DNA from 2 places in the Thermacetogenium phaeum DSM 12270 genome. Region 1 is predicted to be linked to the other one. Evidence: predicted binding sites of a transcription regulator. Region 1 holds the regulator's gene; the other holds the start of a gene.
What was found. Region 1 encodes HrcA, which represses chaperone genes, less so after heat shock. Its sites were predicted from a motif close to ATTAGCACTCANNNNNNNTGAGTGCTAAT; they were not measured.

Region 1 (15,427 bases):
GGCAGAGGCGCGGGGAGGTAGCCAGCAACTCCAGGAGCTCTTCCGTCACCTCTGCCGGCTCCACGGAACTCAAGCGGATCCGGAAGTTTCCGGGCAGCTCTACCAGCTCCCTCAGCAGACGGGGGAGATTGACCCCTCCCCCCAGGTCCTTCCCGTAGGCAGACGTGTGCACACCGGTCAAGACCACCTCCCGGTAACCGGCGCAGACGAGCTCGCTCAACCTCTCCTGGACGAGGTCCGGGTGCAGGCTCCTGACGCCGCCCCGGGCGTAGGGTACGGTACAGTAGGTGCAGAACTGGTCGCAACCGTCCTCGATCTTGAGAAAAGCCCGCGTGCGCCGGGGATCGTCGGGTAGGGGAAGCTGTTCAAAGTCCAGGCTACCATCCAGGGCCTCAACGGCATTAATCCCCTTCGCCGGCCACTCTCCGCTCCGTTTCTTCTCCATGGCTTCGCTCACCAGTTCCACCAGCCGGGAGCGCCCGCTCGTCCCCACCACCAGGTCGACCCCTGGTATGGAAAGCACCTCTTCGGCAGCCACCTGCGAGTAGCAGCCCAAAACAGCCACAACGGCAGCCGGGCTGCGGCCGATGGCCCGCCTGATCACCTGACGGCACTTCTGAGCGGCCGTATGGGTTACCGCACAGGTGTTAATTATGTAAACATCGGCATCCTTTTTAAAGTCGACCACCCGAAAGCCGCGCTTCCGGAAAAGCTTCATCAGGGAGGCGGTTTCCTGCTGGTTGACCTTGCAACCGAGGGTGTAGAAAGCCACCCTCTTCCCCTGTTGTTCAACCACCCAAATCACCCCATTCGTAAAGGACAAGGCTCAAGCCCACCAGTCCTGCAGTCTCGCTGCGCAGGATGCGCGGCCCCAGGCTCACCCCGCCGGCACCATAGGTACGCCCCCTCTCCACCTCCTGTTCGCTCAATCCCCCTTCAGGCCCTACAAATAAATAAACGGGAGCATGCGACGGCGGAGAGTTCCCCCGCAGGAACTCCTTCAGGCCGCATGTCTCCCTCTCCCACAGCAGGATCTTCAATGCATCAGGCTCAATACCCGTCCAGATCTCCTCAAGAGGAGATATATCCATTACCTCCGGAATGCAGACCCGGCCGCACTGCCGGGCAGCCTCCCGGGCAATGACTCTCCAGCGCTCCAGACGCTTCCTCCTTTTCTCCGGCGGAATGCGCACAACGGTGCGCTCGGTAACGGCGGGGTAGATCCTCCAGACGCCCAGCTCCGTCGCCTTCTGAATAATAAACTCGAACTTATCCCCTTTGGGGATCCCTTGAACGAGAGCCACCCTGAGATCCGGTTCAACGTCGGTATTGCGCTCCGCCAGCACCCGGGCGAAAACCCGCTGACCGTCCCGGCGGGTGATCAGAGCACAATATTCCCTCCCTGTTGCATCCCACAACAGGATCTCATTGCCCGGAGCAATCCTCAAGACACGGCAGATTTTTCGAGAATCTTCCTGCGGAAGAGGAAACTCCCGTCCCAGGGGAACGGAAGGCAAATAGAACCGATGCACCCCCATCTCCTTTCCTGGCCGGTTATCACAGGCCCCTTTCTAAAAGGTTCCCTTAACCCATAAAGGCGTCCTTCATTTTTTCAAAAAAACCCTTGCGCAACTGATACTGATCGGGCTGAACGGTGTTTTCAAACTTACGCAGCAGCTCCTTCTGCTTTTCGTTCAGCCTCGTGGGCACGACCACCTTGATCTTGACTACCTGGTCTCCCCTTCCGTAGCCCTGCAGATGGGGAATTCCCTTCCCCCTCAGGCGAAAGACGGTGCCCGGTTGCGTCCCCTCAGGTATCTTGAATTTCATCTTCCCATCAAGGGTTGGAATCTCGATGCTGTCACCGAGAGCCGCCTGGACAAAGGAAATGGGGATCTCTACAACTACATCATCCTGCTCCCGCTTGAAAACCTTGTGGGGCAGAACCTGGATCCTCACAAAAAGATCCCCCGGCGGCCCCCCGTTAATGCCTAATTCTCCCTCTCCGGCCAGGCGAAGAGCGGAGCCGGTATCAACGCCGGCGGGCACCTTCACCTTCACCCGGCGCGGCCGGCGCACCTTTCCTCTGCCGTGACAGGCGCTGCACGGGTTCTCCACGATCTTGCCCCGCCCCTGGCAGCGGTCACAGGTGCTGACCGTCTGAAAATGCCCGAAGGCAATCCTCTGTGTTACCCGCACCTGCCCGGTGCCGCCACACTTGGGGCAGGTGATGGGACGGGTTCCGGGGGCTGCACCGCTGCCGCCGCACTCCTCGCAATCCTCCCAGCGGTCGATCCTCACCTCGCGCTCCGTCCCAAAGGCGGCCTCCTCAAAGGTGATCTGCAGGTCCATCTCCAGGTCGGAGCCTCGCTGCGGGCCGCTACGCCGCCTCCTGCCGAAGGGGCTTCCAAAACCGCCGAAAAAGGCATCGAAGATGTCCCCCAGGTCGTCAAAACCGCCGAAGCTGCCGAAATCCATACCCGCGCCGGTGCCGGCGCCGGCACCGGCACCCATGTCGAAGGCGGCATGGCCGAATTGATCGTAGCGCCTCCTCTTCTCAGGGTCGCTCAGAACCTCATAGGCCTCATGGATCTCCTTGAATTTCTCGGCAGCCTCTTCCTTATTGTCGGGGTTCATGTCGGGATGGTACTTGCGGGCCAGCCTCCGGTAGGCCTTCTTGATTTCAGCCTCTGAGGCATCCCGGCTCACCCCCAGGACCTCGTAATAATCTCTTTTGCTGGCCATCTATCTCACCTTCCGGATAACCCGGTTGAGGCCGCGCCCCTATTTCTGGTCATCATCCATAACCTTGTAGTCGGCATCGACGGTCTTTCCTTCACCGCCGGGGTTTCCTGCACCGGCAGCCCCTGAAGCCCCTGCACCTCCGCCGGCCCCTTGGGGCCCGGCCTGCTGGTATACCCTGGAGGTCACTTCATAAACCGCCTTGGTCAGCTCCTCCGTCTTCCTCTTGATCTCTTCAATATCCTTCCCGTCCAGAGCCTTCTTCAGGGCGTCTTTGGCCCCATTGATTTTCTCCTTGTCGGCTGAAGAGATCTTGTCGCCCAGGTCGCTAAGAGTCTTTTCCGCCTGGTAGATCAGGCTGTCAGCCTTGTTGCGGGCATCCACCTCTTCACGCCGCTTCCTGTCTTCCTCGGCATACTGCTCGGCCTTCTTCACCATCTCTTCGATCTCCTGCTCGGAGAGATTGGTGGTTGCGGTAATGGTTATCTGCTGCTCCTTGCCGGTTCCCAGATCCTTGGCGGAAACATGGACGATACCGTTCACATCGATGTCAAACTTGACCTCGATCTGGGGCACCCCGCGCGGCGCCGGGGGAATCCCCACCAGCTGGAAGCGGCCGAGGGTCTTGTTATCGGCGGCCATGGTGCGCTCACCCTGGAGCACGTGGATGTCAACGCTGGTCTGGTTGTCTGCCGCCGTCGTAAAGATCTGGCTTTTGGATGTGGGGATGGTGGTATTGCGCTCGATGATCTTGGTCATGACACCCCCCAGGGTCTCAATGCCCAGGGACAGAGGCGTCACATCGAGGAGGACGATGTCCTTCACCTCCCCGGCCAGCACGCCGCCCTGGATGGCCGCCCCCATAGCCACGACCTCATCGGGGTTGATCCCCTTGGTCGGCTCCTTACCGAGCACCCGGCGGATGGTCTCCTGAACCAGGGGAACCCGGGTCGATCCTCCTACCAGCAGCACCTTGTCGATGTCCTTGGGCTCCAAGCCGGCATCGGCCAGAGCCTGCCGCATCGGCCCCACGGTCTTCTCCACCAAATCGGAGATCAATTCCTCAAACTTCGCCCTGGTCAGCGTCATCTCCAGGTGCTGCGGCCCTTCCGGGGTTGCCGTGATAAAGGGAAGGCTGATGGTGGTCTGAGTAACCCCGGAAAGTTCGTGCTTGGCCTTCTCAGCCGCATCCTTCAGGCGCTGCATGGCCATTTTATCTTTCGAGAGATCGAACCCCGTCTTCTTTTTGAACTCATCTATCAGGTACTTGATAATTCTCTCATCAAAGTCGTCACCGCCAAGATAGTTGTTGCCGCTGGTCGCCTTAACCTCAAAGACCCCATCCCCAAGCTCCAGGATGGATACGTCAAAGGTGCCGCCGCCCAAATCGTAGACAAGGATGGTATGGTCGTCACCCTTGTCAAGGCCGTAGGCCAGGGCCGCAGCAGTCGGCTCGTTGATAATTCGCAGAACCTCCAGACCGGCAATTCTTCCGGCATCCTTGGTGGCCTGTCTCTGACTGTCGCTGAAATAGGCGGGGACGGTGATCACCGCTTTGGTGATCTTCTCCCCCAGATAGGCCTCGGCATCGGCCTTCAGCTTCTGGAGGATCATTGCCGATATTTCCTGCGGTGTATATTCCTTTCCATCTATATTGACACGGTAATCGCTGCCCATTTTTCTTTTGATGGAGCGAATGGTGCGCTCCGGATTGGTGATCGCCTGCCTCTTGGCGAGCTCTCCTACCAGCCGCTCTCCATCCTTGGTAAAGGCCACGACAGAAGGTGTGATCCGGGCGCCTTCAGGGGTGGGAATAACGGTGGCTTGCCCGCCCTCCATAATAGCCATACAGGAGTTCGTGGTTCCCAGATCGATTCCGATAATTTTACTCATCGCTGCTTACCTCCTTTTCCGCTGATTTATCTTCGGCTGCAGGTTTTTTCGCCACTTTCACCAAGGCAGGGCGCAGCACTTTCCCCTGCAGGAGATATCCCTTTTGAATTTCCTCGGTCACGGTTCCATCGGGAAGCTCCGCTGTCTCTACCTGCTCAAAGGCTTCCTGGTAAAGGGGATCGAAGGGCTTACCAACCGACTCTATCGGCTGCACCCCCTCCTGGGTCAGTATATTGCCCAGCTGCTTGTAGATCATCTCAACACCGGTGACCAGGTTTTCCGGCAGTTGAGAGCGCGCCGCTTCCAGGGCACGCTCAAAATTATCGACAACCTGGAGCAGCTCCCGCAGTAGCGCCTCATTGGCAGTGCGGCGTATCTCCACAGCTTCTCTCTGAGTACGCCGGCGGAAATTCTCGAAATCTGCCGCCAGACGCAGATACCGCTGTTGAAGGGATTCTATTTCTTCCTCCTTGGCAGCCAACTGTTTTTTCAGATCTTCTACCTCATTCTGCTCGGCCGGGGCGGGTTCCCCATTTTCGCCGCCACCGTCTTCTTCGCTCACTGCCGCCTCTTCCGCCTGCTGCCGGTCGTCGTCGGCTTCCAGCTGAGCACGCTCCTGCAGATCTTCTCCATTACATTTCAAAATTTTTCCCTCCTCACAATCCACTGTATCCGAACCAAAAATAAAAATAAAACATTTTGTCAGCAGGGAAAAGCCCTTGCCATTTAACAGCCCTCCCCTGCTGCTGCCCCTTGCCGCCTGTCGCCAAAAGCCTCTCAGATGATGGGCTCAGCAGTGAGGACTTCGGAAAGGGTCTGCGTAATATATTCAACGATGGCAATTGCCCTGGCATAATCCATGCGCACGGGGCCCAGCAGACCGAAAGCTCCGACGGCTTTACCCCCAATGGTGTAGACGGAGGTCACAACGCTGTAATTCTTAGCCATTTCGCAATTGAGTTCCTGTCCGATTTTGACCGTTATCTGGTTGGAAGCAGTATCAAGTAAGATCGAACGCAAGGTATCCTCTTCCTCGATGAGGTTGAGGATGTTGTAGAGCTCGTTGAGGTTTCTGTATTCCGGCTGCTTGAGAATGTTCTGAGTGCCTCCCAAGTAAAGGGCATCCCCGTACTCCTCCTGCAGCACAGCCTCAATAATCTCCAGAATACGGTCGACCGCTTTGCGCTGTCTGAGCAGCTCATCGTAGACACTTTCCAGTATGGTCCGCGAAATCTCCGGGAAAGTCAACCCGCTGAAATGGGTATTGAAAACGGCTTCAATACGCTGCAGGTCTTCACTGGCCATCTCCGACGGCAGTTCGATCACCCTGGTCTCTATCCACCCGGTTTCCGCCACAATAACTACCAAGGCATTATCCGGGAGCAGAGGGATGATCTTAACCTTTTTCAGGGCGGCATACTCCAGTTGCGGCCCTGAAAGCATTATCAGATAATCGGTCATCTGCTTGACTGTTTTAATTGTCCGCTGGATCAGTTTGGCCCATACCCTTGCCTTCTGGGCAAAAATAGCCCGGATAAGCCTTTCCTCCCGTGGGGTGAGGCGTCTCTTTTTCATCAACTCGTCGACATAATAGCGATAACCCGGCTGAGACGGTATTCGCCCCGCAGAGGTATGCGGCTGTTCGATCAGTCCCATTTCTTCAAGATCCGCCATTTCATTGCGGATGGTTGCCGGGCTCACTCCCAGGTGGTACTTCCGGGCAATGGTGCGGGAGCTCACTGGTTCCGCCGTTTCAATATGGCTCTCCACGATCGCCTCCAGCACCTGCCGTTTTCTAGCGTTCAAGTGCACCGGCATCACCGCCTTCACAATTAGCACTCCCATCGCTCGAGTGCTAAGTTCTAGCAACAACATACCACCACGCCACCCTTTTGTCAATAGGAACGGGATTCCGTCCGCCAAGGAGGAGCCCCGGCTTCGAGGCGGCATCGTTATAATTTATGAAGGACAGCTCCCAATTTTATACTATTTTACACCGCAGGCAGCTTTATTTTTCATCAGACGAAGTAGGCCAGAACATAATTCGCCAGCAGCCGCCCCCGCTCCGTCAGATAGACGGCCTCCTCGCTCATCTCCATCAATCCCTCATCGATCAGAGCCGCTAACTCATCTCCGTAGAGCTCTTCAAAGGAACAACCGAAGCGTTCGGCAAATTTTCTCCGGGAAAGCCCTCGGGTGAGGCGCAGACCCATGATGACGGTGTCGGTGCGCTCCTGCTCCGGCGTCTGATGTTCCTCCAGGGCCCGGGGAAATCGACCCTGCTCCAGCAGCTCCACGTACCTGCAAACATCTGCTTCATTGGCATAGCGCACCCTCTTCCAAAAACCATGCGCCCCCGCTCCCAGTCCCAGGTAGGGCCTGTTCTCCCAGTAGCAGATGTTGTGGCGGCACTCCCTACCCGGCCGGGCATAGTTGGAGATCTCGTAACGCCCGTAACCGGCAGCCGCCGTAGCCGCGGCGGTTTCCTTCCACATGGCCACCTGTTCCTCTTCTCCGCACGGCACAATTTTCCCTGCGGCAGCATCGAGGGCCAGGGGAGTTCCTTCTTCCAGGGAAAGCCCGTAGACGGAGAGGTGTTCCGGGGAGAGAAGGAGCGCCCGCCTCAGATTCTCCTGCCACCGGGAGAGGGTCTGTCCCGGCAGGGCGTAGATCAGATCGAGGTTGATATTCTCGAATCCGGCAGCCCTGGCGGCATCATATGCCGCTTCAGTTTCGGCAACCTGATGCACCCTTCCTAAGAGCTCCAGCTCATCCTGATGGAAGGATTGGGCTCCGATGGAGAGACGGTTTGCCCCCGCCTCCTTGAGGGCGTTCAGCTTCTCGGGAGATAGCGTTCCCGGATTGGCTTCGACGGTGATTTCGATATCCTCAGCCCAGAGAAAATGGCGGCGGCAGGCAGCCAAAACCCGGCTCAGGAGTTCCGCCGGGAGAAGGGTAGGGGTACCCCCGCCCAAGTAGATGGAGCCGAGGGCTTCTCCTCGGCAGAGAGGAGCATAAAGAGCGATTTCCCTCTCCAGGGCAGCGACGTACCCGGTGGCAAGGCTTTTCCCTTCCTCTCCGGCAGGAAGGGGGGAGGAGTTAAAGGCACAATAGCGGCACTTTCGCAGGCAGAAAGGAAAATGGAGGTAGAGGGCGATCACTCCTTATCAACCTGGAGCACTGCCAGGAAAGCCTCCTGCGGTATTTCCACCCTACCCACCTGCTTCATACGGCGTTTCCCCTCCTTTTGCTTCTCCAACAGCTTGCGCTTCCGGGTAACATCACCGCCGTAGCACTTCTCCAGAACGTTCTTCCGCAGCGCCCTGACCGTCTCCCGGGCGATCACCCTCCCCCCGATGGCCGCCTGGATGGGGACATCGAAAAGCTGTCTGGGAATCAGTTTCTTAAGTTTTTCCACCAACAGGCGCCCCTTCTGCTGGGCCTGGTCACGGTGGACGATGACCGAGAGGGCATCCACCACCTCGTTGTTCACCAGGCAATCCAGCTTTACCAGATCTGAGGAGCGGTACCCCGCCAGCTCATAGTCAAAGGAGGCATATCCCCTCGTCGCTGATTTGAGGCGGTCGAAGAAGTCAAAGATGATCTCGGCCAAAGGGAGCTCATAGGATATCTGCACCCGCTGCGGGGAAAGGTAGTTCATCTCCCGAAACTCCCCCCTCCTGTCGTGCAGGAGTTCGAGAACCGCCCCCACATAATCGGCAGGGGTGATCACGCTCGCACGAACGTAGGGCTCCTCGACGGTGGCGATGTCCCCGGCGTTGGGCCAGAGGGCAGGGTTGTCGACGCTGACGACTTCCCCGTTCCGCTTGATCACCCGGTAGACCACGTTGGGAGCGGTAGTAACCAATTCCAGTCCGTATTCCCGCTCCAGCCTCTCCTTGACGATTTCCATGTGGAGAAGCCCCAGGAAACCGCAGCGAAAGCCAAACCCTAAGGCCGCAGAGGTCTCCGGTTCGTAATGAAAGGAAGCGTCATTGAGCTTCAATTTGCCCAGGGCGTCCCGCAGGTTTTCAAAATCGGCGGCCTCCACGGGGTAGAGCCCGCAGAAGACCACGGGAAGAACCTTCCGGTAGCCGGGTAGGGGCTGGGGAGCTGGCCTCTCGGCACCGGTAATGGTGTCCCCAACCCGGGTGTCCGAAACCTCCTTGACGCCAGCGGCCAGATACCCCACCTCACCTGGGCCGAGCTCGTCGAGGGCCTCCATTTCCGGCGTAAAGATGCCGACCTCTGTAACCTCGTAAACCTTGCCCGTAGCCATCATCTTGATCTTCATGCCGCGCCGCACCCGGCCCTGGAAAACCCGGATATAGGAAATAGCCCCCTTGTAGGAGTCAAAGTGGGAGTCGAAGATCAAGGCCTGGAGAGGAGCAGCTGCCTCACCTCGCGGCGGGGGAATGCGCAGCACCAGAGCCTCCAGGAGCTCCTCAACCCCCAACCCCTCTTTGGCAGAGACCTGGAGGATATTTTCCGCATCCAGGCCCAGCACATCCTCGATCTCCCGCGCTACCCTCTCCGGCTCCGCAACCGGGAGGTCGATCTTGTTGATCACCGGGATGATCTCCAGGTTGGCATCCGCCGCCAGGTAGGTGTTGGCGATGGTTTGAGCTTCCACCCCCTGGGTGGCGTCAACCACAAGGACTGCCCCTTCACAGGCGGCCAGGCTCCGGGAAACTTCATAAGTGAAATCCACATGGCCGGGGGTATCGATCAGATTGAGGATATACTCCCGGCCGTCGCGGGCCCGGTAGCGCATCCTGACCGGAGTCAGTTTAATGGTGATCCCCCGCTCCCGTTCCAGATCCATCTGGTCGAGGACCTGGTCGACGATCTTTCTGGAGCGGAGGGTACCGGTCAATTCGAGAAAGCGGTCGGCCAGTGTGGATTTGCCGTGATCGATATGAGCGATGATACAAAAGTTCCTGATTCTCTCTTGATCCATATTTCATCACCTTCCCCCCTGAATGGCGCCGGAGCGCCTGTGGAGGCCAAGACGCCTTTTCGCCAGGTTCAACACCAGCTGAAACTCATCCAAATGAAGCAGAATGGCCAGCAGAAAATAAACCAGAACTCCTGAAGCAACGGCACTCCCTACGGCAACCAACTGCGCTGTCTTGGTAGCGATCCCCAACAGATCCTGGAGACGGCTGACAACCTCATAGGCCACACCTCCCATGATCAGGGAGGCGGCACAAGATCCCAGGCCGGACAGGATGATCCTCCTCCCGTCCAGGTGGCCGAGCTTGATGCGGAGAAGCGCGAGCAGCACCAGCATGTTGACAATCCCTACCAGAGAATAGGCCAGAGCCAGGCCGCTGTGTCCCATGGGCTTGACCAGCCAGATGTTGAGGAGGATATTGAGAAACACCGTCCCGATCCCCACCAGGACCGGCGTTCTGGTATCCCGGAGGGCATAGTAAACCCGCGTCAGCACCATAGCCCCGGAATAGCCGACGATCCCGAAGGAGTAGTAAAAGAGCGCCGCCGCCGTGGCCAAGGTGCTCTCCGGGGTGAACTTACCCATCTGAAAGAACAGCCTGATCGCCGGGAGGCCGATGGCCAGTAGCCCCGCCACACAGGGGATGGTCAGGAAGTTGGTCGACCTGATCCCCAAGGAGATCGTGCGGCGAAAATCCTGCCAGTTTTGCCGGGCAGCCTGCTCGGTGAGGGTCGGGAATATCGCCGTCCCGATAGCCACCGCAAATATCCCTATGGGAAGCTGCATGATCCGCTGGGCGGTGCGCAGGGCCGCCAGCTGCCCGCCGGGAAGGTTAGAAGCCAGGTTCTGGCTCACGAAGAGATTAAACTGAGAGACGGAAAGCCCGATGAGAACCGGGAAAACCAGGGCTCCGATCTGCCTCATCCCGGGGTGCCGGAGGTCGAGCAGAGGCTTAAAGCGCAGCCCCAGGCGCAAGAGAGGAGGCAGCTGGACGGCAAAGTTCATAACCGCCCCGACGACCACACCGACGGCAAAGGCCACGATCCCCAGGCGCGGCCCCAAAAGCCCCCCGATCACCACTACCGAGAGGTTGTACAAAACCGAGCCCAGGGCCGGTGACGTGAAGTGCTTGTAGGAGTTCAAAACCCCCACGGTCACTCCGCTTAAGCCCATGAAAAAGGTCTGAATGAACATGATCCTGGTCAGATACACGGTCATATCAACCTCACCGGGGCTGAAGCCGGGAACCAGGAGGCGTACCAGCTGCGGGGTAAAAATCATTCCCAAGGAGATGGCAGTCACCATCAGCATAACCACCAGATTGAGCAGGCTGCTCGCCACCCGCCACCCCTCATCCTCTTCACCCCGTGCGAGGTAACCACCGAAAACGGGTATAAAGGCAGAGCTGAGGGCTCCCCCGATGAGGATCATGTAAATAAAGTCGGGTATGGAAAAGGCGGCATTATAAATGTCGGTGATCCTGTTCTGCCCAAACTGGGCATAGAGCAGGACGTCCCGCACATAGCCCAGCAGCCGGGAAAGGATCATGGCAACGGTGATGATCCCCACTGCACGAGCAATCTTTTCACCCTCGGACATCTCATTCTCCTCTGTCAATAAAATAGGGGCACTCAAAGTAGATATTATCACTTTGTGCCCCACAACAAAAGTATCCTTTGTGACATCCTCCCCTCAATGAATTGAGGGGCATCCTCAAGCGCGAGATGGCAGCTTTCGCCGCAGGTTAGCCAGCATTCCCCGGATGATCCGGATCATCACCTTGGCCTTAAGGGGTGTCACACTCCCCTTTCTCGCAGGGTCATGCCCCGAGAGCATCGAGCGCTCTAGCGGCTATGTTTATAGCTCCAACTCTGTCCGCATCAGACTGGTAGCCGCATTTCGTGCATTTGAACCAGCCCTGCTTCTTCCGATTGTAGCGGGAAACATTCCCGCACTTGGGGCATGTCTTAGAAGTCTCCTTGGGATCGACGTAGATTACGGGCACGCCTTGAAGCGCAGCTTTATACTCGATGAACGAGGCCAGCTCCCGGAAGTTCCAGCCCGACATCATCCGGTTGAACTTCTTGGATCCTTTGGTCCGTTCCCGGATGCCCAGCAGGTTTTCCAATGCAATCGCCTTGCTTTCAGCTTTCGCGATCTCGACAATACGCTTGGAAATACAGTGGTTGATATACCGCATCCATCTTCGTTCACGACCTGCTTCTTTCTTGACACGGGACAGTCTCCCTACCTGCTGGAGCGCTTTCCGCCGTTCTGCCCAACGCTCTTTTCGCCACCTTATCTGGCGGCCATCAAAGAAGATGTTGTTGGACAGCACGGCCAGTTTGACGATGCCGAAATCGACCCCAATAATGCCGCCCGGCTCCTTATAGGATGTTTTATAAACCAGTGATTTTTATAAACCAGTGATATTGAAACGTACCATTCACCACTCTCCCTCTGCCATATCTCCATAGACCCCTGTCGACAGGAACCTCCTGCCAGGTCTTGGAGCCTTCTGGCGTGGTACTCGGAAACAGCAAGAGGCATGGTTATCTGGCTTCTGCCGGAGGAGACGGGAAACTTGATAACCGATGTTCCCGATGGTAGCTGGTGAAGAGAGTAGCAGTCCTGCCGCACCATTACCGGAATTGTTTTCTCAAACTTAGGTGGTCCGGCCTTTTTGCCCCTGCGCTTGTGGGAAAGATAGGAGCGCTTGGCGGATAACGCTTTGAGCATGGCGCACTGGAGCGTGCCCCGATTAAGGTCGAAGAGGTCACGCGCTCGCTGGTAGGTTTCCCGGTTTAACCGGGTACGGCTGGTAGTATTGAGAATTTCTGCTTGTTCCAGAAACCAGGCACATGCTTGCCTGTAGCTTTCTAGCATTCGGCTCATTTTCTCCAGTTTGCCTTTGTTGGGCTTAAGGAGCTTGACTCTTAGAGTTACCGTCTGCATTTGGGCCTCTCCTCCGGTTTGCTTAAACTATAGCACAACCGGAAGTATAAACCAAGCCGCCATTCATCCCTTGATTGAAATCAGGGGCATTCTGGCAGGAAATTTGTAAATTGCCCGCATATCCACCCGCATTCCTCTCAAGAGCCCGGTTCCCAAACCACCTTTCTGATAAGTAGAAGCTGATTAAATGCGGTCATTTCCTGAAGTTGTCGGTCAAGACTTCCTTTACCTCTTGGAGGCAACTGCGGCAGTCGTCCATCAGCTCCGCGACGCAGGCAGAAGCCCTCACAGCAGCCTGCCGGAGGGTTTCCCCCTCAATGGTCAGGCAACCTTCTTCCGACCCCTGCAGCCGGCGCATATTGTAGTCGGTCAGAAAGAGCCCCCCGGCCAGCGCCAGCAGAATCACGGCAATGAGCAGAAAGCGACCAGGTCTTTGCAATGCCTACACCTCCTGCAATGTTTTATCACTATTTTTTCCGTTCCTGGGGGGTTATAACCGCCGACAGCACCGCCGAGCTCCGGCTTCCTCCCGGTCGGCCGTTCCGGATATTTGCACGGAGGTGGACGGTGGACCCATTCCGGTTCCAGTTCGGCGGCATTATTAATACAAGTTCTGAACGGCCGACCGTTTTTGGAAAAACTGCCTGGCATTTTTTACCGGGGGCGACAATCAGGTGGTTATGAGATAAAATTATGTTCAGGACATTTCAACCTGTCGAATACACCACAGAAGCGGGGGGTAGCAACATGCAGGAGTTTGCCGGGAATGCTCTGACAACTGCCGATGTCTGCCGCAAGCTTAATGTTACGCCCCGTGAGGTTCACCGGCTGGTGGCCGAGGGCTACCTCGATGTGGTTGCTATTTCCAGGTTCAAGCACGGTGTTATGCCCCTGTTTAGCGAAGATCAGGTCGTCCGGGTACGGAAGAAGATACCCTCCATTTTAAGGGGGTGGGACCGGGAGAAAGGAGCACGATGGGGGAAGGACGCAGCCCGGGAGCGCCTGCGAAACTGGTGTGCCCTGCACCGTACCAGGGCCCGCAAGGAACGCTTTCTCCAGGCTCTTGCCGACCTGCCGGAAAAAAGCGGGAGGCTTCTCCGCGCCGCCTACTACCTTTACCACCTCAACCACTACGCCAAAGCCGGTGAGTCCTACCTCTACGACCTCAAGGAGCAGGTTCTGAAAGCCATGTCTGTCTCTTTTACCGCAGCCGATGGGCTGCAAATATACTTTATCCCCGGCCGCGATCGGATCCGCCTTTGCCCAGACTGCCGGAGGCGGGCGCGCAAGGAAAAGAGGACCTACCTGGAATTTGCTGAGATGACCGGAGGGTGCGCTCACTGCCAGAGAGATGAGGGCTACTTCAGCCTCTACGAGTTCCAGATTGCCTACGACGACCACCACTTCTGTTTTCACTCCCCTGCGCAGGTAGCGGGAAAGTGGCTGAAGGGAAAAAAACTTCCTACCAGAGAGAGTTCGGAGAGGGAGGGGGGCTATCCCTTCGGAAGACCGATTTCGGCGGGAGAAGCCGTGGCGGTAAACCTGGCCGAGGTGATCGAAGAGCTGGAGAGCTTTCTCGCTTCCCAGGGCCTTGCAGCAAAACTCATATCAGATCCACCTATCAGCAGAACGGGACAGCCAGCTGTCAGCCGCCGCTGAGGCCCTCATCTCGGATCAGTTCGGCGAGCACTGAAGCCAGACAGCGGGCAGCAACCAGTCCCTCTTGAAGGGTGTTCTTGTCGCTCCCCACCTCGACCAGGATCGCCCTCGGGGAAACGTGCTGGTTGTAGCGTCCATCCTTCAGGCGCACGCCCTTAACGATTCCCGGATACTTTTCCTCAAGGAGATTGGCGATCCTCTGGGCGAAGGCGTAGTTCTCCTGCCAGTGGGGATTGGGCAGCCGCCGGCCGTTGCTCACCACAAGCATGATCCGGGCGGACTCCTCACCATTCACGAAAACCGTCTCCTTCCTGGGTATCCCGGCATCCCTGTGGATGTCCATCAGCACCTTGAGTTCCGGGTTTTCGCTGACCAGCCTTCGAGCCGTTACCTCAGATTTAATATAGGAAGTCGGGAAGTCGGGATAATCGTGAATGGTGAGGTCGTGAATCACCTTAATTCCTTCTTGTTCCAGACAGCTGGCGATCTCCTTTCCGACCGCGCTTACCGCGCCGTTTTCCCCCTCCACCTTGCTTTTCCCGTGTAGAGGAATGTAAGTTTCTGCGTTGTGGGTATGGTAGATGGCTACCTCGCAAGGCCTGTCTTCTTCGACCATCCCCTCGCGGCTCAGCCCTCTCTCCGCCGGCTCTTCAAGGGGCTGCGCCGCCACAGCTACGGCATTCGACCAGTCAGCACTTCTGGGAAGCCCCTTTTTTAAAACGTCAGGGGGATACCAGGGGTCGACGCCGCTCAGCGCAACGAGGAAAGTGCCGGCCAGATCGCTCCCGAACTCCCCGCTCTCCGGCCCAGCCAGCCCGAAAGCCAGAACCTGCTCCAAAGAAGGGCTTTCCCCGATTCCCCAGCCGATAACACAGAAGAAGGAAAGAACGGCTACGGACAGGTAGCGGCTCAAGGCGTATCCCCTGATAGTTCTCCGGAACAAGTCAACCACCCCTTGCCTCAATCTCTACAACGCCTACATAACAACGATATTCCAGCATGTGCCAAAATATCACCGGGGAAAGCAAAATGCGCCTCGCCAGGCGGAAACAGCCGACACGCCAATCCGGCAGCCATCAGATTACCTACAGGTCGACCGAAGTTCAGACCGGCACAGCGACGACAAATTCTCATTACCAGTTTCTTTCCAATGAAACGGCTGTCCGCCAAATGGCTGCCGGGAAGGATAATCCGGAAATCCCCATACTCGCTGCCAGAAGC
Region 2 (15,427 bases), 1.2 Mb from region 1:
AAATCTGACCCGGGAACCGCAGTATAAGGCGCGGCGAGACGCAGCCGTTTCCGATAAACTCTGGAAACGCTTTCTCGTTCTGCCCGGGCTAACGGGATTTCCTTAAAGAAGCCATCGTCAAAGGAGTGAACAAGGATGTACTGGAAGAATAAGGGGGCGGCGAATACCGCCGCTACGGCGGAGGCCGCCGTCAAAAGGGCGCAGGAGCTGGGGATCCGCCACGTAGTGGTGGCCTCCTGCAGCGGCTCCACGGTGGAGCACTTCCTGGATAAAGGGCTGGAGGTGGTCTGCGTCACCCATCACGTCGGCTTCACGAGCCCCGGAGAGGATGAGATGCCACCCGCCGTAAGGGAAAAGCTCGCCGCCAAGGGGGTGCGCATCCTGACGACGACCCACCTCCTGGCGGGCGTCGACAGAGCCCTGCGCAACAAATTCGGCGGCGTCTATCCCGCGGAAATCATCGCCCAGACGCTGAGAATGTTCGGACAGGGGGTCAAAGTCTGCGTGGAGGTAGCGGGGATGGCCCTCGACGCCGGCCTCATCCCTTACGGCCAGGAGGTCATCGCAGTAGGCGGATCGGGGACCGGCGCCGATACCGCCGTCGTCATCGTCCCGGCCCACTCCAACAACATCTTCGACACCAAGATCAAGGAAATCATCTGCAAGCCCCGGGAGTTCTAGCGGCTCCCGGGCTTCCTTTTCTGCAGCCCGCTGTGCCTCTCGATGTAGTAATCCCCCTTGATCAAGAGCTCGGAAACCGGCACAATCTTATACCCCTGGTCTCTAAGGCTCTTCAAAATCACAGGGAGCGCCTCGGGAGTGTACTTGGCGTTGTTGTGGAAGAGGACGATCGCCCCCGGATGGGCGTTTTTTAAGACCCGGTCGACCACCGCCTCCACCCCGAGCTCCTGCCAGTCGAGGGAATCGACGCTCCACTGGATCACCTCATAACCGAGCTTCCGGGCGGCCCTGATGTTGGTATTGTTGTATTCACCAAAAGGGGGTCGAAAAAGGCGGGTGCGCTTCCCCGTGAGCTTGAAGATCATCTCCTCGTTGTCCTTCAGCTCTTCGATGAACTCTTCCTCCGAGAGCTCGTTGCAGTGAGGGTGGGTCGAGGTGTGGTTCCCCAGCTCGTGCCCGGCGGCGGCAATGGCCTTCACCATTTCCGGGTACTTCTTGACCCAGATGCCCGTTAGAAAAAAGGTGGTCTTGATGTCGTTCTCCTCGAGGATCTTCAGCAGCGTCGGGGTATAATCGGCACCCCAGGCGGCATCGAAAGAGATGGCCAGCTTCTTTTCCCTGATGTCCACCGCATAAATGGGCACCTCCCGGTCGGCGGCGTTGAAGACCCCTCCAACCCCCCCGCAAAGGCCGGAGAAACAGATGACGCCCGCCAGCAGCAGAGTTGCCAGCGCGCCCCAGCACAGCAAACGCCTTCTCCTCAAGAGAACCATCGGCACGACAGGCCCACCCCTTCCCCGCTTTTTGTTACTAAATATTATTCGGCGCCCGGCAGGTTCATGCGATGAAGAGCTGTCGGGACAACCCCCGCCGTTATCACTGGCCTTGCGGCCGTGTGAAAAAGGCAGGAAAGGGGCAGCTTCCCACGCAGCAGCGCGGCTGCCGCAGGCGGTCGATCGAAGTGACCGTTTTTTTCAAAAAGCAAGACTTATTTTCCAAAAAAGTTGGGAATACTTTAAACAAAAGTATTGACAATCCACACCTGGATTTGTATTATTTATCATAGATTTATTAGCACTCACATTCAATGAGTGCTAATAACCCCCGCATAACATTCACATCACACTGAGGAGGGTTGTAAATGCTGAAGCCACTTGGTGACCACGTACTGGTGAAACCTCTCTCCAAAGAGGAAAAAACCGAAGGAGGCATCTACCTTCCCGACACCGCGAAGGAAAAGCCTCAGGAAGGAGAAGTAATCGCGGTGGGACCGGGCCGGCTCCTGGAAAACGGCACCCGCGTGCAGCCTGAGGTTAAGGTCGGCGACAAGGTTATCTACGCCAAGTACGGCGGAACCGAAATCAAACTCGGTGATGTCGAGTACCTGATCATGCGTGAAAGCGACATCCTGGCCATCAAAGACTAGGCCTCGACATCAAATCCCATCAACAAGGAGGTTGACAATCGCTTATGCCTGCGAAACAGATCGTCTTTGACGTAGACGCCCGTAAAAAACTCGAGAGAGGCGTTAATATCGTAGCCGATGCGGTAAAAACGACCCTTGGTCCGAAGGGCCGCAACGTGGTATTAGAAAAGAAGTTCGGATCTCCGACCATCACCAAGGACGGGGTAACCGTTGCCAAAGAGATCGAGCTGGAAGATCCCTTTGAGAACATGGGAGCCCAGCTCTGCAAAGAAGTAGCCTCTAAGACCAACGAGATCGCCGGTGACGGCACCACCACGGCTACGGTTCTGGCCCAGGCCATCGTCAACGAAGGGCTGAAGAACGTCACCGCCGGAGCCAACCCCATCTTCCTCAAGCGCGGCATCGACATGGCGGTCGAAAAGGCCGTGGAGGAGATGAAGAAGCACAGCACACCGGTGGAGACCAGAGAGTCCATCGCCCACGTCGCCGCCATCGCCGGCAACGACAAGGAGATCGGCGAGCTGGTGGCTGAGGCCATGGAGAAGGTGGGCAAAGACGGAGTCATCACCGTTGAGGAATCCAAGGGAATCGAGACCCTGGTCGAAGTTGTCGAAGGTATGGAGTTCGACCGCGGCTACATCTCCCCCTACTTCGTCACCAACTCCGAGACCATGGAAGTGGAGCTGGAAGAGCCCTACATTCTGATCTACGAGAAGAAGATCTCCGCGGTCGGCGACCTGCTGCCCCTCCTGGAGAGAGTCGTCCGCACCGGCAAGCCCTTCCTGATCATCGCCGAGGATGTGGAGGGCGAGGCCCTGGCCACCCTCGTCGTCAACAAACTGCGGGGCGTGCTCCACTGCGCTGCGGTTAAGGCCCCAGCGTTCGGCGACCGCCGCAAGGCAATGCTTGAGGATATCGCCATTCTCACGGGCGGCACATTCATCTCCGAGGACATGGGCTTCAAGCTCGAGAATGTGGACATCGATAAGCTCGGGCGGGCGAAAAAGGTCAAGATCAATAAGGAGAAGACCACCATTGTTGAAGGTTACGGAGCAAGCGACAAGATCAAGATGCGCGTCAACCAGATCAAGGCACAGATCGAGGAAACCACATCCGACTACGACCGTGAGAAGCTGCAGGAGCGCCTCGCCAAGCTGTCCGGCGGCGTAGCTGTCATTAAAGTCGGCGCCGCTACCGAAACCGAGCTCAAGGAGAAAAAGCACCGCATCGAAGACGCCCTCTCCGCAACCCGGGCGGCCGTTGAAGAGGGCATCATTCCCGGTGGAGGAACCTGCCTGGTGAACGTAATCCCGGCCCTGGACGAGATTCAGGCCGAAGGGGATGTGCTGGTAGGCGTCCGCATCGTGCGCCGCGCCCTGGAGGAGCCGCTGCGCCAGATCGCCGAAAATGCCGGACTCGAAGGTTCGGTCGTCATCGAACGGATCAAGAACGAAAAAGCGGGCATCGGCTTTAATGCCCTGACCGAGCAGTACGTGGATATGGTCAAGGAAGGCATTGTCGATCCCTTGAAGGTCACCAGAAGCGCCCTCCAGAACGCCGCCTCCATCGCTTCCATGCTTCTCACGACAGAGGCTCTCATCTCCGAAATTCCGCAGAAGAAGGAGAACACGCCTCCTTCGATGCCGGGCGGCATGGGCATGGATTACTAATACGGAAACCAACCACAAGGCCCTCCGTAAAAAGGAGGGCCTTTTTATGTCCCATCACAGACCAAGAGTCGCATCCCCCTTCCCGGCATCTACCCGCTAACCGTTAGAATACCTGTCATGAAAATACGTCAAGTTCACCCGCCGGTCTACCGCTTCGCTCTTGATTCCAGGCCGGACAGGACGACGGCTCGCTTCGGGACAGCTCTGGGGGCAGTGGTATGGGGCTTATAAAAAATAACCTGAAGGCGGCTGCCATCAGGTCTGTCTGATTTATTTTTCTGGGCTGTCCGGGGTCGTTTCGGCTGCTGTCTGTTTTCGTTGTTCATCGGCCAGCGCCTTCTGGCCGGCCCTGATCAGCTTTCTCACCATCTGGCCGCCGATCTTTCCCGCTTCTCTGACGGTAAGTTCGTCCCCGGCTTTGGCCAGGTCATCGTCGAGGCCGAGCTCCCGGGCGGTTTCCCACTTCAGCCGTTCGTGCGGCCCGGGCTTCTTTGCCTTTTTCTTTTTTACTGTCTTTTTTTCCGGCATCTGCATCACCCCTTACATTATTCTTTCGCAAGGGAATGGGAAATATGAGAGGCCGGCCTTCCGGCGATGTACCTCCAGAATATCTGACGAAAAATGGCGGCAAGGCCGCCGGTATCAGCCGTCATGATTGCCTGCCGGTCGGAACAGATGGCAATATTCTCAGCAGACTACCATGCCGCCAGCGGCTGCCCTAACAGAGGAACGAAAAAAGGATTTATCCTTGCCGGCGCAGCGACCTGACGGAGGTTGTTACCCGCCCATGACGAAGGAGCAGAGCGAGCAGCCGAATCGAGATATGATCTCGAGATAGGCGACTCTGCGGCAGGGAAGGCGCATAGGAGCCGGTCGGCTGCTTATCTATCGACAAGTCTTAGGGCAATTTAAACCGAAAGTCCGGGGGCAAGCGCAAGGATAAACGCATTTTCAGGGCAGACCCTCACGCCGCCTCCGGCGGCACCAACAGAGCATGAAAAAACCGCCGGTCGACCGGCGAGCGACCAGCGACCTATGGAAGGCCGGCTAACGGGACAGGCGAAGCGAGGATGACAGGTCGCCTCTCAGCAGATACCGCATCCTGGACAAAAAAAAGGGTTTCCTTATCCAACGGCGAATATAAAGAAAAAACGACATTCTCCGAGTCCTCCCTCCTAAGGCCTCTTGGGCTATGGCAGCAGGACCACTGGGTGCGCTTCGGAAACGAGCGCGCCTCCCGGCACGGAAAGGAGAGCGAAGACAGGGCCAGAGTACTTTCCGTACCTGGCTTTTTTTATCTGCTCCTTCCCCCTCCGGGAGAGAAAGAAAAGGGGGTATGGTAAAAAGACAGACTAAAGCACGACATCGCCCGCAAAAGGAAGAATCAAAAAAGTTGATTGAGGAAAACACACCGGAGAAGAAAGGAGTTTTGGATAATGAAGCCGAACAGAAGATTGTCCACCGGCATCCTTTTTCTGTTCCTCTGCTCCATCCTGGCCTTTGCCGCCGGCTGCGGTGAACAGCAGGAACAGGCCGCTGCAAAGAAGGATGTCATCCTGGCCACAACCACCAGCACCGTCGACACCGGCTTGCTGGACGAACTCATCCCCATCTTCGAGGAGAAAACCGGGTACAGGGTCAAGCCCATCGACAGGGGCACAGGAGAGGCCCTGGAAATGGGCAAAAAAGGCGAAGCGGACGTCCTCCTCACCCACGCTCCGGCATCGGAACGGCCTCTGGTCGAGAACGGGGACGTGATCAACTACCAACTGGTGATGCACAACGACTTCATCATCGTGGGGCCGCCAGACGACCCGGCGCAGATCAAGGGAGAGAAGGACGCAACTGAGGCCTTTAAGAAGATCATGAACGGCCGGTTCACCTTCGTGTCCCGGGGGGATGACTCCGGCACTCATAAGAAGGAAAAGGCCATCTGGGATAAATTAGGTGTGACCCCCGCCGGCGACTGGTATCTGGAAGCCGGCAGCGGAATGGCGGACACCCTGCGCCTGGCCTCCGAGAAGAACGCCTACACCCTCACCGACAGAGGAACCTATCTCGCTCAGAAGGACAACCTCAAGCTGGCGAGTCTGATGGAAGGGGACCCGATGCTCCTCAACATCTATCACGTGATGCAGGTCAACCCGGAAAAGTTCCCCAAGGTCAATGCCGCTGGTGCCAAGGCGTTTGTGGAATTCATGATCAGCCCCGAAACCCAGCGAATCATCGGTGATTTCGGAGTAGACAAATACGGCCAGCCGCTCTTCATCCCCGATGCCGGGAAGAGCGAAGAGGAAATCGGAATGCAGTAAAAAGCTCAAGTGGTGATCGCCTCCCGATCACCACTTTTTTTAAACGAATTGCGGTAAGCCCTCTTTAAGCGCCGGCCTTTTACCTCCCATGGCGGTGGAGGTAGGGCCGGATACGAAGAAGAAATCCCGGGCGGAGCGGAAAAGCCGGCAGCGGCGGCTGATCCCGGAGCACGGCGGCGGAAAGGCTGTTACTTATTTCCGCCGCCTTTAGATAAAAGGAGTTCATCTTCGCCTTGTAGAATAGGATATTGTAGAATAAAAATAGATGAGCGCTTCTTAGAATTTAAAAGCTCATCACCTTGGAAAAGGAGAGGAAAGATGAACGATTTGCGCGCCGCAAAGCGGGGAGCAGCGCTCCTGGGCAGCATTCTCCTCCTGGCCCTTCTGTTGAACCTGGGGACGCCGCTCCCTTCCGTCCGGGCGGTAGAGGGAAACCCGCCCGTGGTGGTAGCCGGTTACGATGGAGCTGTCGTTCCCATCACCGCCAAGTACCTGGAAAGGGTCATCCGCCACGCCGAAAACCTCGGGGCAACGGCCTGCGTCATTCAACTCAGCACCCCGGGCGGCCTCTACACCACCACCCAGGAGATTGTCACCACCATCCTCAACGCCCGGGTCCCGGTTATCGTCTACGTCTCTCCGGCCGGGGGATGGGCGGGATCGGCAGGGACCTTCATCACCATTTCCGCCCACGTAGCCGCCATGGCCCCCGGAAGCCGGATCGGCGCCGCCCATCCGGTCGGGATCGGCCCCTCCGACGGTCAGCAGCAGGACATTCCCAGCCAAAAGATCACCGAGGACGCCGCCGCCTGGGCGCGCTCCATCGCCCAGCTGCGCGGGAAGAACGCCGATGCCGTGGAGCAGGCGGTGCGGGAGAGCAAATCCTACTCCGATGCCGAAGCCTTGAAGCTCAACCTCATCGACCTGCGAGCGCAAGACCTCGAGGACCTGCTCCGGCAGCTGGACGGCAAGACGGTTACCTTAAGCAGCGGCGCCCGGGTGGAGCTCCGGACGAAAGGCGCCCCCATCGTCAACCTCTCGATGAACCCCGTTGAAAAGACCCTGCTCGCCCTGAGCAATCCGGACCTGGCCTACATCCTGATGACGGTAGGCATGGCCGGCCTGATGGTGGAAATCTACAACCCCGGCCTGATCTTTCCCGGAGTTGCCGGCGCCATTTCCCTGCTGCTCGGCCTCTATTCTCTGGGAACACTCGACGCATACTGGGGGGGAGTGCTCTTGATCATTCTGGCTTTCGGGCTCTTCATCGCCGAGGCCTTCGTGCCCAGCCACGGGATCTTGGGTGCCGGAGGAGTGATTTCCTTCGTCACCGGATCGCTGCTTCTCTTCAGCGGCGGCCCTCCCGGAATAGGGATCAACATCTCCCTGATCGTCACCACCGCCCTGGTGTTCGCCGCCCTGGTGGCGCTGTTGGTCACAGCCGTAGTCCGGGGGCAGAAAAGAGCCGTGACCACAGGAAGCGAAGGATTGATCGGGCGCATGGGAACGGCCCGCTCGGACCTGCTCCCGGAGGGCCTGGTCTTCGTCGAAGGCGAACTCTGGCGGGCAGTATCCGAAGAGGGCCCCATCAAGGCAGGCGAAAAGGTGGTGATCACCGCCATGGAGGGACTGAACCTGCGGGTGCGGCGAGCCTAGGGTGACATCCGGCCACCGGGATCAAGGCAGCCTTTTTTCCGACGGCGGGCTGCCTCCCTTCGCCGCGTGAAAAGGCGAACGCAGCAGGCGAGCCGTCGTCCTGTCCGGCCTGCAATCAAGAGCGAAGCGGTAGACCGGCGGAGAACCCGACATAGACCGCCGCCCCTCAGGCGGCACGTTAAAAACCAAACCGCCGGCTCAACCGGCGAGCGACCTATGGAAGGCCGACGCATTTTCAAGGCAATATAATAATAAAACAAACGAAAGGGGTGACCATCCCGGGGGCATATCTGCCTGCCGGGAAAACACAATGCCGGGTTATTTTCCACTGGTTATACTTATTCTGCTGCTGATTGCCTCCTCCCTGCGCATCGTCCAGGAATACGAGAGGGGTGTCATCTTCCGCCTCGGGCGCTGCGTCGGAGCCAGGGGGCCGGGGATCATCTTCCTCATCCCGGGGATCGAGAGGATGCAGAAGGTTGACCTGCGCGTGATCACCATGGACGTCCCCACCCAGGAGGTCATAACCAAAGATAACGTCACCGTCAAGGTCAACGCCGTCGTCTACTTCCGGGTCGTCAACCCGGTAGACTCGGTGATCAAGGTCCTCGACTTCGTCAAGGCCACCTCCCAGCTCTCTCAGACCACCCTGAGGAGCGTCCTCGGCCAGTCCGAGCTCGACGAACTTCTATCCAAGCGCGACGCCATCAACCAGCGCCTCCAGCACATCATCGACGAAGGCACCGAGCCCTGGGGAATCAAGGTCAGCAACGTGGAAGTGAAGGACGTGGAGCTCCCGCCCACCATGCAGCGGGCGATGGCCGCCCAGGCCGAAGCGGAACGCGAGCGCCGGGCGAAGCTGATCCACGCCGACGGCGAGTTTCAGGCGGCCAAGACGCTCACAGAGGCGGCGAATATCATCTCCAGCAATCCGGCCACCATCCAGCTTCGCTACCTGCAGACCCTGAAAGAGATCGCCGCCAATCAGTCGAGCACCATCATCTTCCCTCTCCCCATCGACCTAATCCAGCCCTTCGTGAACATGGCAGGCGTTTTCTCGAACACCAACCTGCGGCAGGGGGAGGAAAACCGGACGGAGCCGCCTCAGAGCTAAAGGGCAACAAAAAACCTCAGAAATCACCTCCCCGGCCGGAAATCTCCTCACAAAGGGGATTTCCGGCCTTCTTACTCCGGTGGCCGCCTTTGAAACCGAGAGGCCGACGATAAACTGCAGCCGGATTCGGAAAGAATTCACAAATCGGCTCCAGGCAAGGCGGCTCCCCCTGAGCACTCTTATGGAGATTCTTCGCCTTCGTTTTTTCCCGTACAGGTATAACAGCAGGCAGGAATTATCCCCTACATACCGAATAGTGGAAATTATGAGATCGCTTTTCCCTTATTACTTTAAAAGAGGGTGCCTAGACATGAGGCAGACGATCTGGCGGGAGTTCACCCTTGCCTTCTGGGACGTCTGGGAAAGAATTTACTCACTTCTCTTCCACGTCCGGAAGGTCCAACCGGGGAGCCTCTTCCGGCTCAACCTCAGGGAGTACCGGGGGCCTGCCCTGACGCTGCGCGACGGCACGGCGTTGCATCCAGGTGACAAGGTTGGAGAACTGCACCTGGCCAACAGGCAGCTTCTAGAACTTCAGCAGAAGTGCGGGAATCAGATCCAGGCCGTGATGTGCGTCAAAAAAGAGCTGAAACAGAGCCTCACCGAACTGGCCGCCCTGGTTGCCCAAGAAAAAGTGGACCCGCAGGTCAAGGCCTTCTTCGGGATCACCATCTTCCATCAGGGCGCACGCCTGCTGGGTTTTGAAGTCGAAGAGATCAGGTCACGCTTCTGGCGTTTCTGCTTCCGCTGCGGTCAGCTTTTACTCCTCGCCACCTACCATCCACTAGGTTTCAGGAGGTTTCAAAAGGGGCACCAATCCCTCGTTCCGAAGGTCATCTGGATGTCGCGATCGCAGCTCATCCGCAACTTTTCCCCGCCGGAACGCCCCTGATCCGGGCATAATTGGAGGTATCAGAACCGCCAGCCGGTTAATAATATTTAAGAAACGCGGGTAAGGAGGAAAAAGCCTTGGATTCCAGAAAAGCCGGGATAATTCTCATCGCGGCGAGCATCGCCCTGACCTTTGCCGCCTTCTTCGTGAGCATGGGGAAGGCGGGAAAACGGCAGCCGCCCGTCTTTGGAGGCAAGGTTGCGGTGATCTATCTCACAGGAACCATCACCGGAGCCCAGGAATCATCACCCTTCGCAGGAATATCCGGCGCCTCCCAGACCATGCGAGACCTCGAGCGCGCCGAAAAGGACGCCTCCCTGAAGGCGGTCGTCCTGAGGATCGACTCCCCCGGCGGAAGCGCCGCAGCCTCCCACGAGCTGTACGAGCAGGTCTTGCGCGTCAAGCGCTCCGGGAAAAAGGTTGTGGCCTCTTTAGGAGACACTGCGGCCTCCGGGGGCTACTACGTAGCCGCCGCGGCCGACAAAATCGTGGCCCTCCCCTCCACGATAACCGGCAGCATCGGCGTGATCTCCACCGTTCCCAACCTCCAGGAGCTCTACCGCAAGATCGGTTACCGAGAGTACGTCTTTAAAAGCGGTGCCCACAAGGATATGCTCTCCCCGTCCCGCCCCCTGACGCCGGAGGAGGAACAGATCATGCAGGGGATCATTGAGGAAACCTACAACCAGTTCGTCGGCGTCGTCGCCCAAGGGCGGAACCTGCCCGTAGAGAGCGTCCGCCGGCTCGCCGACGGCAGGATTTATACCGGCTCCCAGGCCAAGGAGCTGGGCCTGGTGGACGAACTGGGAGGGAAAAGGGAGGCCATCGCCCTGGCGGCAGAACTGGCGGGAATCAAAGGAGAACCGCAGGTGGTGGAGTACCGACGGGTAGCCGGACTGCTGAGCCTGCTGGGGGGGATAAGATCCCTCTTCACGGACAACCTTCTTCCCTTCCCCCTGCCACCTGCCTACACCACACTGCGCTATTAGGAGGGAACAGAGATGTGGGAATACATTCCCGCTACGCTGACGGCTCCTGTGCAGACCCTGCGCACCGTCGCCGAAAGGAAGCTGTGGAAAGAAGGGCTGCTCGTAGTGGTCCTGCTCTCTCTCCTCCAGGGGGTTTCCCTGGCCTCTGCCATGAGCAACGAAAACATCCTTCCCTATCTGGAAGGGATAACGGGCACTCCCGGTATAGAGGTTACGGTGGCCGTCCTGCAGTCCCCCTACTTCCTGACCGCAGCCGCCTTTTTCCTGAGGGCCCTGCAGTGGGTACTGGCGGGCGTCCTCTTTCACCTGTTCGCCAGGCTCTTTAAGGGGCAGGGCACCCTGGGAGGGGTGCTGGCGGCCACCGCCTTCGCCGGCTCCCCCGACTTCATCGGCATCCCCCTGGCTGCCCTGACCTCCCTGGCCGGAGGGCTGGCCTTCCTAAGCGGGCTCATCGAATTCGGAACCGGCATCTGGACGGCGGTACTGGGGGTCATCGCCATCCGGGAAAACTACCGCATCGGCACCGGAGCGGCGGCAGCCACATTCTTCATCCCCTTCATTCTGCTCTTCATCGCCGCCCTCTTCCTCTTCGGGGTGCTGCTGGCCTTTGCCGCTCTGCTGAGCCTGCCGTAAACGGCCTTTTGTATTGACATCCTGGAAGCGGCACCATAAAATAGGCATAAAACAAGGTTTCCGGAAACTGATTATTCTAGATAAAGGAGAGAGGCCAAGAGATGAAAAGAGAGCGCTTCCCCGTAGACTACGGTTTGACTGCCAGGATGATCTTCACCATGTTCCTGCTGGCGGCTCTGTACCTCTTCTTCGGCCTTGTCCTCTGGTACGCCGGCATCGGCTTCACCGGCATCGTCTTCTTCGTCGGGATCATGCTCTTCATCCAGTACTACTTTTCCGACCGGCTGGTGCTCCTGAGCACGGGAGCCAGAGAGGTCTCCCCGCAGGAGGCGCCGCAGCTGCACGCCATGGTGGAGCGCCTGTCGGTGCTCGCCGACGTCCCCAAACCGCGAGTGGCAGTCATGCCCACCTCCATACCCAATGCCTTCGCCACCGGGAGGAGCCCCCGCAACGCCGTTGTGGCGGTAACTGCGGGGCTCATGCAGCGCCTAACCGAGCCGGAGGTCGAAGCCGTGCTGGCCCACGAAATGAGCCACATCAAAAACAGAGACGTGGCGGTGATGACCATCGCCAGCTTCTTCGCAACCGTGGCCTCCTTCATCGTCCAGAACTTCTTCTTCTACGGCGGCTTCCTCGACCGCGACCGGGAGGACCGCGGCGGGGCGATGCTCGTCTACCTCGTCTCTCTTCTGGTCTGGCTGATCAGCTTCTTCCTGATCCGGGCGCTCTCCCGCTACCGGGAGTTCGCGGCCGACCGGGGGGCGGCCTTTCTGACCGGTTCGCCGGGGCTGCTCTCCAGCGCCCTCATGAAGATCAGCGGCATCATGCAGCGCTTCCCGGAGCGCGACCTGCGCCAGGCGGAGGGCATGAACGCCTTCTTCATCATCCCCGCCCTGAGAGGGGAATCCTTCGCCGAACTGTTCTCCACCCACCCCTCCCTGGAGCGGCGCATCGCCTACCTGCAGGAACTGGAACGGCAGATGAGGGGATAAGATGGGTTTCCTGGACGCCCTCTTCGGGAAGAGCAGGCCGCCGAAGGCGCGGCTCGAAAAGCTGTTCGCCCTCTCCACCGCCGCCGTCCCCTTCGCCGAGCTGGGCTGGACACCGGCCGGCAGGTGCGGGCTGACCCTGAAGCCCGCCACAAGCCTCGACTTCCGGTCGGCGGCTGAGGAGCTGAAAGAGCTCCTGCACCTGGCGGTGAAGGAGACTAAGACCAGAATGGAGATCCGCGACGACGAATACCGCTACCGGTGGCTGCTCTTCGAAGACCCGGACTGGGACGACCTGGTGGCCCTGGTGCACATGGCCGCCCAAACCCTTGCTGATAACGGCTACGACACCCAGCTCCTGGCGGCGGTCTTCCCCTTTAAAGGGCCTGGAGGTGAAAAGCTTTACATCATCTACAACTACAAGCGGGGTTCCTTCTATCCCTACCTTCCCACCGGCAAAGAGGGCCGGGACCACAACACCGAACTGCGGCTCTTCACCCTGCTCGAAAAAGAACTCCCCTGGGAAAAGGATGTCAGCTTCTGGTACCCCATCCGCAACTGCCCGGTATAGGAAGTCGTCGAGATGTCAATAATTACTACAGGCAGTGAGAAAGGAGACTGATAATGGGACTTTTGGCGCGCATATCGACGGTTTTCAAGGCCAAGATCAACAAAGTGCTCGACCAGATGGAAAATCCCCACGAAACCCTGGATTACTCCTACGAAAAACAGGTCGAGCTGCTGCAGAAGGTGAGGCGGAACATCACCAATGTCGCCGCTTCCAAGAAAAGGCTGGAACTGCAGGTAGTCAAGCTTAAAAGTGACCTCAACAAGCTCGATGGGCAGGCGAAGGAGGCCCTGCGGCAGGGGCGGGAAGACCTCGCCCGGCTGGCCCTGGAGCGCAAGGTACAGATCGAGCAGCAGATCCAGGATCTCGAGCAACAGGTCGCAGACCTCAACAAGGAACAGGAAAAGCTCACCCAGGTGGAGAACCGCCTGCGGGCGAAGGTAGAGGCCTTCCGCACCAAGAAGGAGGTCATAAAGGCCCGTTATTCCGCCTCCGAGGCCCAGGTGAAGATCGGCGAAGCCATGACCGGCCTCTCGGAGGAGCTGGCCGACGTCGGCATGGCCATTGAGCGAGCGGAACGGAGGACCGAAGAAATGCAGGCCCGGGCCTCCGCCATCGATGAGCTGATCGCCAGCGGGGTGCTGGAAGAGCCGCTGGGAGAGAAGGACCCCGTTGAAGCCGAACTCAAGAAAATGCAGGCGGCGGGCCGCGTCGAAGACGAGCTCTCCCGCCTGAAGAAGGAAGTGAGTGAGGGATGATCATCAGGGTTCTGACAGAAGGGCAGTACCGGCTGGACGGAAACGCCCTGGCGGAGCTGGACGCCATGGACGACTCCCTCCTCGACGCCGTCGGCGCCGGGGACGAGCAGCAGTTTGCGGAGCGCCTGCGGCAGGTGGTGGAATTGGTGCAGACCAGGGGCAAAAGGATCCCCGACGATGAACTCGTAGAATCCGACCTGGTTATCCCTGCCCCCGACACCACCCTGGAGGAAGCAAGAGAGCTCTTCGCCGGATATCCCCGCAACCTGCGCTGACCGGATTCTTAAACCTTGGGGTTGACGACAATTCGTTCCCACTTTCCGAAAAATAGTGTGTCTGCCTGCTGATAAGACCACAAAACGCCGCCAAGGACGACCATCCCGGCGGCTTTTTTTTACAGCTCCTGAGCACGGGCCGGGCACATCAAGGGGGTGACCGCATGCGCAAGAGGCTGCGCGCCCGCGGCCATCTGGCCAAGTATGACTTCAGCGACATCCTGGGGGAAAGCGAAAAGATCAAGGACGCCATCGAGAAGGCGAAGCGCTTCGGGAAGGTGGACGCAACCGTCCTTATTTACGGGGAAACGGGCACGGGAAAGGAATTCTTCGCCCACGCCATCCACAACGTCAGCTCCCGGAAAAACGGCCCCTTCATCGCCGTCAACTGCGCCGCCATGCCGGAAAGCCTTCTGGAAAGCGAGCTCTTCGGCTACGCCGAGGGAGCCTTTACCGGCGCCAAAAAAGGGGGGAAAAGAGGGCTTTTCGAAGCGGCGGACGGGGGCACCATCTTCCTCGACGAGATCAGCGAAATGTCCGACAAGCTGCAGACGAGGCTGCTGCGGGTGCTCCAGGAATATGAAATCATGCGCCTGGGGGACAACCGCGTGATCAGGATCGACGTCCGGGTAATCGCCGCCACCAACCGCAATCTGCACAAAATGGTTGCGGAAAAACTCTTCCGGGCGGATCTCTTTTACCGCATCAACGTGCTGACGCTGGTCATCCCTTCACTCAGGGAGCGGCGCGAGGACATCCCGGTGCTGGTTGACCACTTTCTCCACCTCTTCAATAGAAAGTTCGGCAAGAACATCAAAGGCGTAGAACGGCGGGGAATGGAGCTCTTAGCTGCCCACGACTGGCCGGGGAACATCAGAGAACTGAAGAACATTATGGAGCGCCTGGTCATCCTCAGCGACGGGGAATACATACCTGCGGAACTGGTGGCGGAATCCCTCTACACCTCTTCGGAATGGCGCCCGACGGAACCGGTCAGACAGGGCCAGCCGGACGTCACCCCGGGACAGCGGAGGATCTCCCGCCTGGAGGAGGAGGCCATCAGAGAGGCTCTGATCGCCGCCAAAGGGAATAAGAAAAAGGCCGCCGCCCTCCTGGGGATCAGCAGAACCACCCTCTGGCGCCGGCTGAAAAAACTCCAACGCGGAGAGCACCAATAACGATGAACCCCTGCCGCAGCCGAAACAAGACGACCCGGGCGGCTTTTCCTGCGGCAGTTGCGTCAGTTTCAGAACGTAACACAAGGATGTTTCACTACGAAACGCCTGCCTCTGCTTCACCCCCCGGCACACCCTTTTTCTGGTTTTACATCCCCTTCTGCAGAGTTTCAGATGATTACTGGCACGATTTTTGCGACATCCTATTTTTTAGAAGGGGGGATGTAAGATGGGTGAAGCGCTTATCGGCCAGGCCGCCCTCTGGGGAACGCTGGGCATTCTCTTCATC

Region 2: the regulator HrcA is predicted to act here: its motif matches at 1,752-1,780, upstream of groES (co-chaperone GroES).

Annotation. Positions count from the first base shown of each region.
Region 1 is NC_018870.1:2,131,052-2,146,478, forward strand. Features, by position in the region: gene mtaB (tRNA (N(6)-L-threonylcarbamoyladenosine(37)-C(2))-methylthiotransferase MtaB) at 1-796, opposite strand, end outside; gene TPH_RS10450 (16S rRNA (uracil(1498)-N(3))-methyltransferase) at 789-1,538, opposite strand; gene dnaJ (molecular chaperone DnaJ) at 1,585-2,745, opposite strand; gene dnaK (molecular chaperone DnaK) at 2,785-4,635, opposite strand; gene grpE (nucleotide exchange factor GrpE) at 4,628-5,278, opposite strand; gene hrcA (heat-inducible transcriptional repressor HrcA) at 5,413-6,465, opposite strand; gene hemW (radical SAM family heme chaperone HemW) at 6,654-7,796, opposite strand; gene lepA (translation elongation factor 4) at 7,793-9,595, opposite strand; gene murJ (murein biosynthesis integral membrane protein MurJ) at 9,602-11,191, opposite strand; gene TPH_RS10490 (RNA-guided endonuclease InsQ/TnpB family protein) at 11,412-11,930, opposite strand; gene TPH_RS10495 (transposase) at 11,891-12,547, opposite strand; gene TPH_RS10500 (hypothetical protein) at 12,741-12,986, opposite strand; gene TPH_RS10505 (hypothetical protein) at 13,241-14,206, shown strand; gene spoIIP (stage II sporulation protein P) at 14,193-15,149, opposite strand; gene TPH_RS10515 (hypothetical protein) at 15,236-15,427, shown strand, end outside.
Region 2 is NC_018870.1:400,700-416,126, reverse strand. Features, by position in the region: gene TPH_RS02055 (pyruvate kinase alpha/beta domain-containing protein) at 136-681, shown strand; gene TPH_RS02050 (polysaccharide deacetylase family protein) at 678-1,454, opposite strand; gene groES (co-chaperone GroES) at 1,823-2,107, shown strand; gene groL (chaperonin GroEL) at 2,152-3,777, shown strand; gene TPH_RS02030 (alpha/beta-type small acid-soluble spore protein) at 4,048-4,305, opposite strand; molybdenum cofactor riboswitch at 4,925-5,046, shown strand; gene TPH_RS02020 (substrate-binding domain-containing protein) at 5,214-6,089, shown strand; gene TPH_RS02015 (NfeD family protein) at 6,408-7,745, shown strand; gene TPH_RS16155 (hypothetical protein) at 7,767-7,898, opposite strand; gene TPH_RS02010 (slipin family protein) at 8,056-8,859, shown strand; gene TPH_RS02005 (YkoP family protein) at 9,170-9,751, shown strand; gene sppA (signal peptide peptidase SppA) at 9,829-10,740, shown strand; gene TPH_RS01995 (Yip1 family protein) at 10,753-11,373, shown strand; gene htpX (zinc metalloprotease HtpX) at 11,475-12,365, shown strand; gene pspAB (PspA-associated protein PspAB) at 12,367-12,933, shown strand; gene TPH_RS01980 (PspA/IM30 family protein) at 12,987-13,688, shown strand; gene pspAA (PspA-associated protein PspAA) at 13,685-13,963, shown strand; gene TPH_RS01970 (sigma-54 interaction domain-containing protein) at 14,128-15,141, shown strand.